Regions from separate parts of the Pedobacter sp. UYEF25 genome, predicted to be linked through region 2. Evidence: riboswitches for the same ligand, from Rfam matches in the RefSeq annotation. Region 2 holds a riboswitch; the other holds the start of a gene.

Region 1 (4,150 bases), on a different contig from region 2:
GCAACATTAATCTTTGTTTTGATTACGGCTGTATTTGTAGTATCGATAACAGCGACAAAGCCATCGTAAGAAGTGATGTAGGCAAAGTTTTTATAAAAAGCGACGAACCTTGGGTTGTGAATGTCTAATTTACCTACCTCCTTAGCCGTACTGGCGTTTAATATTTCCACTTTGTTGCTCCCGTTCACTACAACATACATCTTTGAGCCGTAAATCTTTATGTCATTGCCGCTATCACCCAGCCCCAAAGTTACTGTAGGATTTGCTACGCTAAATATATTGCGTGTATACAGTCCAGACGCAAAATCATAAAAATCCAAAGATGCTTTATTTGATCCGAAATTCCCTTCATTGAGCACATAAAGTCCTTTCATTGCGCTCGATGGATTTTCATAGCCGTTGGTGACATCGTCCTTTTTCGGCTGCTCTTTTCTACAGGCAGAGACGGATGCCAATAAGAATACAGCGGAAATAAGGCCAATTGAAATTTGTAATTTGTTCTTCATGATTTTTAGATTTTTTAAAAGTTTGATTTTAATGTAATTCGATAATTCCTTCCCGGCATTGGATAATTGAGGATCACATCATAATATTGATTAAAGACATTATTTACCTCAGCATTTAGCGCCAACTTAGCCGAATTGAGCTTAAAATACGTTCCAACCGTTAAATCGTGGGTATACCAAGGTTTAACATAGTTTGCAGGGATATTTGCATTTTGGCTATACCGCTCGCCGGTATATATGTAGCCATAATTGAAGGTAATCTTCTTATAATCGACAGATAATCTAGCTGTTCCACTATTTACGGGAATGTATGGAATCTGATCCCCGTAGTTGTAGGCAGTGGAACTGATATCAATCGCTTTTTCAAAAGTATAATTTATGCTTGCAGTCAGTTGCAAATCTTTTCCAAGGTTAAAAATAGTTTGGATGTTTGTTTCGATCCCTTTTATACTTACTTCGCCAATGTTGAAAATGCTCCACCGAGCTAAATTATTCCCTGGAATGGCAACAATCTTATCTTTCACTTGATTAAAATATGCATCGACTTGTATTGAAAAATACCTTAAGCGTTTTTGAACAGGTGCTTTGTTAAACGTGAAACCAAGGTCGTATTGACGCGTGTATTCAGGCCTTAGATTTGAATTGCCAACAAACGAATAATATAGATCGTTAAATGTTGGTAGTCGAAAAACAGATTTGTAAAAAGAACGTATCCGAAAATCGGGTGAGCTGAACGGTTGCAAACTTGCCAAAAGCGCTGGGCTAAACTCTTGCTTATCAGGTGCAGCAAGCCCTAACTTCACGTCGTCGTGTACCAAAGTAGTAAGCAGGTTGCCTTGAAATTGGACCTTTTTTAATTTTATGGAACTCGCCACCGCGATCAATCCAGTTTGCCGGGTTGGGTAAGCAAAATTATATTGACTCGCTTCTAGCTTTTGGAGGCTAAAATCGGTTGCTAAAGAAATTTGCCAAATTGGCGATAGTTTATAGAGATTTGTAGCAGATAGATAGTATTCTTGCTCGGTGTAACGATTGTCTAAAATACCACTATTAATTTTTATATCCGGATCGGTATAGCGTAAAAAGCTGTAAGCGTATTTTACATTGAGCAACAAATTGTATTTTTGTGTGAGGTTATTGTGATAAGAAACTTGTACAAATGTGTTGTCATCCCATTGCCGTTGGGTAAATGAATATTTATTTGAAACAATTGCGCCAGGTAAGCCTCTAGCCGAATTATAGTTAAATATCTTTACGTTCCATTTGCTACTGTCGGCTGAAGTTCCAAAAAGCGTTGCTTCCACACGTAGCGACTTTACATCGCCGTTGTCTCTAACTACTGTGGTATCATATTCGTAATCTTTATACCTAAATTTATATTTGCCGTTTGCCTCCAAGTAAGCGGCATTAAAGCCGACAGCTAGTTTTTTGTTAATTCGTTGTGTATAGTTTACACTTGGATTAAGCAGACCAAAGGAACCAGTTTTTATCGATGCGTTCGCTTGATAAGATTTTCCGTTTACAAACTTTGGCTCAGCGGTTTTTAAATAAATTGCACTTGCTGAGGCGTAACCTCTTGCGGGAATTAACAAATCTGGCTTTTGACCTACATAAATCGAAACTTCTTCTAAATTATCCAAAGAATATTTACCTAGATCTACTTGGCCGTTTTGAGCATTTCCAAGCTGAATGCCATCGTAAAAAACTGAAGTATGGTTGCTGCCCATACTTCTAACGTTTATGGTTTTTAAACCGCCAATTCCGCCGTAATCTTTAAGTTGTACACCAGAAAAAAAGCGCAATGCATCTGCAACAGAAAGACTATTTAACCGATTAAGCGCTGCTCCATCCAAAATTTGAACTGGAACTGGAGACTCATTTATTTTAGCTTTCTTAAATCGGTTGATCTCGACATCCTTTAGTTGTTTACCTTTTAAAGAATCGGTTTGGGCGACCACATTTTTTGGCACAAGAACTCCGAATCCAAAAAGGAAGAAAAAAACTAAAAAGTATTTGATGTTTAAATTAACACCGATTTTTAAAGTCATTCTGATTGTGAGTTTTCCCCACAGCCAACAGATTAATAAAAGAAATGAAAATACGAAAATCGCAATTACTTCACTCCTAGCTTCAATCCACGAAAGCTATGAAATATAATACCATGGCAGGTCTCCTGACTTGCTCCGGATTTTTCGGCCTTCCCATCTGCCAAAAGGCAAACAGTGGCGAAAGATTGAAAAATCTTCTGGAGCTTACAGTTGCGGGACAGTTGCAGAATTAAACTGCATTCCCTTTTAAGTCTGAGTTTAAGCTCAGACACCAAAAGCGACGCAAAAGTAGGAAAAAAAAGTGAATCAAGAGAATCAAAAAAAATTCGATAGAATAGCTATCCAAAATTGCTATTTTAGCCAGTAATCAAAACAAAGCAGAAATGAAAAATAGTTTGTTTCTAATCTTCCTTTTTATGAGTTCTTCTATCATGGCGCAAAAAATAGACACGACATTTTTATCAATGCTAATGAAATCAAAGCCAGCACTTTTCGATTCCATTTTAAAAACTGCCGATCATAAGCAAGTCCAACTTTTATATACTCAGATAAATAGAGATGCGCAAAATAGACCTCATTTTAAAAGTTTTGCGTATCATTTAGATCCACACCACTACTTTTATCCAGCGAGTACGGTAAAATTAGCAGCGGTTATATTTGCATTAGAAAAAGTAAATGCGCTCAAAAAAACCGGCATTACTATGCACAGTGAAATGATTACAGACAGCGCCTTTTTTGGTCAAACCAAAGTTCTTACAGATACGAGTGTTGAAAACGGCAAACCGAGTATTGCACAATACATCAAAAAAATACTGCTTACAAGTGATAACGATGCTTTTAATAGGTTGTATGAATTTATCGGCAGGGCAGAAATAAATAAAAAATTAGAGCAATATGGATTAAAAGACAGTCGCATTTTAAATCGCTTGGCCATAGGCGACGCAGGCGAATCATCGAGACATACCAATCCGATAAACTTTTACAACGGAGATAAATTAGTTTACACTAAACCAGCTGAATATGATCAGAAAGACTATCCCTTAATGCTTAATCGGATGTCAGTTGGCAAAGGGTACATGGATAACAAAGAAAAACTGGTGCATAAACCTTTCCGTTTTATCGATAAGAATGCCTTTTCAATTGCCGATCAGCAAACGCTCATGCGGAAACTTATTTTCCCGGATGCCTTCACAAAAAAAGACCGTTATAACCTCAATGCCGAAGACTATAAGTTAATTTATACTTACATGAGCATGTTTCCTACAGAAAGTAGGCATCCAACATACAATGCTTCAGAATTTTGGCCTACTTATGCAAAAATGATTTATTTCGGCAGAGAGAAAATGGCACACCTTCCGCCCAACATTAGGATTTTTAGCAAATACGGCGACAGCTACGGTTTCATAATAGACAACAGTTATTTTGTTGATTTCGAGAATAAAATCGAGTTTTTTCTAACTGCCGTGGTGCAGAGCAATAATAATGACATTTACAACGACAACGTCTACGAATACGAAACGGTGTGTTATCCATTTATGAAAAATATCGGAAAAGAAATTTATGAATTTGAGCTTAATAGAAATAAGGCACATAAAC
Region 2 (4,150 bases):
CAATCGCTTGAATTTCATCAAATGCTTTATAGCAAGAGCAGGTTGATTATAAAGATCTACAACGGGGAGCCCTTCATATCTACCAATTGCCAAAATCGCATTCGCAAATTCCTCCAGAGATTGTCCATTTTTCTTTTTATACGAACCATATGCGTTGTTATTAGGATCTGAGATATAGACAAAATCTACGCGTTGCATTGGTGTGATCAAGACTATTTTAGCTATTGGATTTAGCGCACGAACCTTATCAATGATGATGCGGAATGATCCAAATAGGCACGTATTTCCAACATTCGTTTTATAATCTTCCAGCTTACCAACCGGCCTACCGGCCCACCAATCATTTGTGCCTAAAAATATCGAGTAAACATCTGCCTTAACTAGCGCTAGATTATTAATATGTTCTGCAATTCCGCCAGACGTCCATCCGTTATGGCCTTGATTTATGTAATGCATAGCCGGCAGTTGATCAGTTACGCGCGTTAGATATCCCTTACTTACGCGATTTCCAGTTTCATCCAGATGATCGTTTAAATACGTAATCGAATCGCCAATGGCAACCCAACTTATTTCTTTCTCCCTAAAAGAGCTAAATAGCGAAATGACCAAACAGAAAATCAGGTATTTTTTAATATTTTGATGTGTCATGACAACTTAAAAGTTTGTTTATAAAATAAATGAATAGAATCTTCGGCTAAAAGGTGATTAAGATAATGGAAATCTTCTAAAGCGATAAAAAACTAAAATCGATTGTTAGAACAGCTAATTTACTAAGAGCTTAATTGCCCTTCAACCTTCTGAATTCGTGCTGAACAATTCTTTGAAGGTACACTTTCACAGCCAAAATGTAATAATTCTAAAAATTAATGTTGTGGGAATTTTTGATTTCAGCCATCACAAAAGTACTGTGTGTACTTCCAATACTTTCGACCGACCCTAACTTGTTAAAAACAAAATCTTGATAGTTCTTCATATCTTTTGCATATACTTTTAGAATAAAATCATACTCACCAGATACATTGTAACATTCTACCACTTCATCAATACTTAGAATATCCTCTACAAACTTATGACCAATGGTTCTATCGTGTTGTTTGAGTTTAATGTTGCAAAAAACGACAAAACCTTTGTTAAACTTTTCCGCATTTAACACGGCGATATATTTTTTAATATAGCCATTGTTTTCCAGTCGCTTTACGCGTTCGAAAACAGGCGATGGTGATAAATTTACCTGTGCAGCGAGCTGTTTCGTGGTGAAACTAGAGTTGTTACCCAATATTTTTAACAGTAGTAAATCAGTTTCATCACATCCTTCCATAGAATAATTTTCTTTTTATTAGGTAAATCTAACAAACATATCGACATAAAATCCTTAATTTATATAAATTAAAAGAATTTTAATCTTTTTAAAATATCTAGTGTAGATTCTATATCCACAAACCTATCTTTGAAAAGATTTAAAAACTTAGTACAATAAATAGTTCTTTATAAATTTCTAAATCGAAAAGGTTTTACCAAGTGTAAAACAAAAGGGAATCGTGTGTAAATCACGAACTGTCGCGCAACTGTAAGTAACACAATTTTTAGCCGGAATTTGATAATGCTGGAATGAAAAAAGTTACAAGTCAAGATACCTACCTATTTCGAAATGACGATGCTTTCGCGATTTGAAGCTTGAAGTCAGACAAATGCATAATGCAGGGCAGAACCTTTAATGGCTTCAGCTTGCCTGGTATTCTATACCCGCGTTTTTCTACTCCAATTTTTACAACAAAAAGCATCTACAGTTTATAAACAAGGTTTAAAATAATTATTAACCGTTTAAAAAATAAAAAAAGATGCAGACACACAACCTTGGTTATCCACGCATTGGCAACAATTGAGCTTTAAAAAAAGCAAGCGAGCACTATTGGTCAGGTAAAATTTCTTTGGCAGATTTACTACAAAAGGGTAAAGAAATTACCGAACAAAATTGGCAATTACAGCAAGAAGCAGGAATAGACATTATTCCCTCAAATGATTTTTCTTACTATGACCAAATTCTGGACATGTCGTTAACAGTTGGTGCCATTCCAAAACGCTATAACGAGGTGGTCCTTAAAAAAGCAAATAATGAGCTGGATTTATATTTTGCGATGGCGAGGGGCTATCAAAAGGATGGTTTAGACATTACCGCGATGGAAATGACCAAATGGTTCGATACCAACTACCACTACATTGTGCCCGAATTTTTTAAAGATCAATCCTTTAGTTTGTTTTCCGATAAAGTTATTACAGAATTTGTTCGTGCGAAACAATTTGGAATTATTAGCAAGCCTGTAATCATAGGTCCAGTTTCTTATCTGCTGCTCGGCAAGGCAAAAGAAGCTAGCTTTGACAAAATTGATTTAATTAGGAAATTGTCACCAGTTTATCTACAGCTTCTTGGCGAACTAAAAAATGTAGGCGCAGAGTGGATTCAATTGGATGAGCCGTTTTTAGCTTTAGACATCGACATGAAAGCAAAAGAGGCCTTTATTTTTGTTTATGCAGAAATTAGAAAGCAATTTCCTAACCTTAAAATATTGGTGGCAACTTATTTTGAAGGAATAAAAGATAATTTAGTTCTCGCCACCAAGCTTCCGATAACAGCTCTACACATAGACCTTGTTCGCTGTCCTGAACAATTAGATGATGTGTTAAACGCCATTCCTCAAGACCTGATGTTATCGCTTGGCCTCGTAGACGGGAGAAATATTTGGCGAAACGATTATGAATTATCGTTATCTATGCTGAGGAAAGCTTCAGAAAAACTTGGATCGCAACGCCTACTAATTGCCCCTTCTTGTTCTTTACTTCATTCGCCGTGCGATCTAGATCTAGAAACCGATGAAGGAACACTAAAGCCAGAGATTAAGCAGTGGTTGGCCTTTGCCAGACAGAAATTAGATGAAGTCGCTGCACTTAAAAATTTAATGTCGGCGACTCCGGATGAACTCACAAATGCCAAATTTGCGGAAAACAAGCAGGCCACCAAAGCGCGCAAAAATGCTACATTAATACATGATGAAGCGATAAAACAGCGTATTCATGCCCTTACGGAAAACCATTATAAACGTTTAAGTACCTTTTCCTCAAGAAAAAAAGTACAACACAAAATCTTAAACCTGCCGCTTTTTCCAACAACTACGATAGGTTCGTTTCCGCAAACATCCGAGGTTAGAACTTGGAGGTCGAAGTTTAAAAAAGGGGAAATTACACGATCCGAATATGAGGCACTATTGAAGAAAGAAACTGAAGAAACCATTCGCTGGCAAGAAGAAATAGGCATCGATGTGTTGGTACATGGTGAATTTGAGCGGAATGATATGGTGGAATATTTTGGAGAACAGTTGAATGGTTTCGTTTTTACCAATAATGGCTGGGTACAAAGCTATGGCAGCCGTTGCGTAAAACCACCTATCATTTATGGCGACATTAGCAGACCAAAAGCCATGACAGTTTACTGGACTAAATTTGCACAATCTTTAACCAAAAACTTGGTAAAAGGGATGCTCACGGGTCCGGTTACCATCCTACAATGGTCTTTTGTTCGCAATGATCAACCACGCTCCGTCACCTGTAACCAAATTGCACTTGCCATTCGTGATGAGGTTATTGACTTGGAAAATGCTGGCATCAGGATAATCCAAATTGATGAGCCGGCCATCAGGGAAGGACTTCCATTGCGAATGGACGACTGGAATGCATATCTAACATGGGCAATCAACGCTTTTAAAATTGCTGCCAGCGGAGTAAAAGATGAAACGCAAATTCATACCCACATGTGCTATTCTGACTTTAACGACATTATATCGCACATTGCCGACATGGACGCGGATGTAATTACCATAGAATGTTCGCGCTCTCAAATGGAACTGCTTGATGCATTTGCCGGTTTTAACTATCCAAATGAAATTGGCCCGGGTGTTTATGACATCCACTCGCCGCGAATACCTTCTGAAGAGGAAATAGTTAAGCTGTTGGAAAAGGCTAAAGCAGTGATACCTGCTGATCAGCTCTGGGTTAATCCAGATTGCGGATTGAAAACGCGACATTGGGCAGAAACCAAGCAAGCATTAATAAAAATGGTTGCCGCTGCACAAGAAATGCGTAAAGAGACATTTGCTTA

What was found. Region 2 has a riboswitch for cobalamin ahead of metE (5-methyltetrahydropteroyltriglutamate--homocysteine S-methyltransferase). Riboswitches for the same ligand answer to the same signal wherever they lie in the genome.
Region 1: it holds a riboswitch for cobalamin, as region 2 does, so the genes downstream of both, ACVWYG_RS18325 (TonB-dependent receptor) here and metE (5-methyltetrahydropteroyltriglutamate--homocysteine S-methyltransferase) in region 2, are expected to answer to the same signal.

The regions. Positions count from the first base shown of each region.
Region 1 is NZ_JBSSEL010000030.1:3,811-7,960, reverse strand. Features, by position in the region: gene ACVWYG_RS18330 (YncE family protein) at 1-506, opposite strand, end outside; gene ACVWYG_RS18325 (TonB-dependent receptor) at 521-2,554, opposite strand; cobalamin riboswitch at 2,653-2,845, opposite strand; gene ACVWYG_RS18320 (serine hydrolase) at 2,938-4,150, shown strand, end outside.
Region 2 is NZ_JBSSEL010000001.1:41,183-45,332, forward strand. Features, by position in the region: gene ACVWYG_RS00170 (SGNH/GDSL hydrolase family protein) at 1-648, opposite strand, end outside; gene ACVWYG_RS00175 (Lrp/AsnC family transcriptional regulator) at 857-1,318, opposite strand; cobalamin riboswitch at 1,490-1,656, shown strand; partial or broken gene metE (5-methyltetrahydropteroyltriglutamate--homocysteine S-methyltransferase) at 1,899-4,150, shown strand, end outside.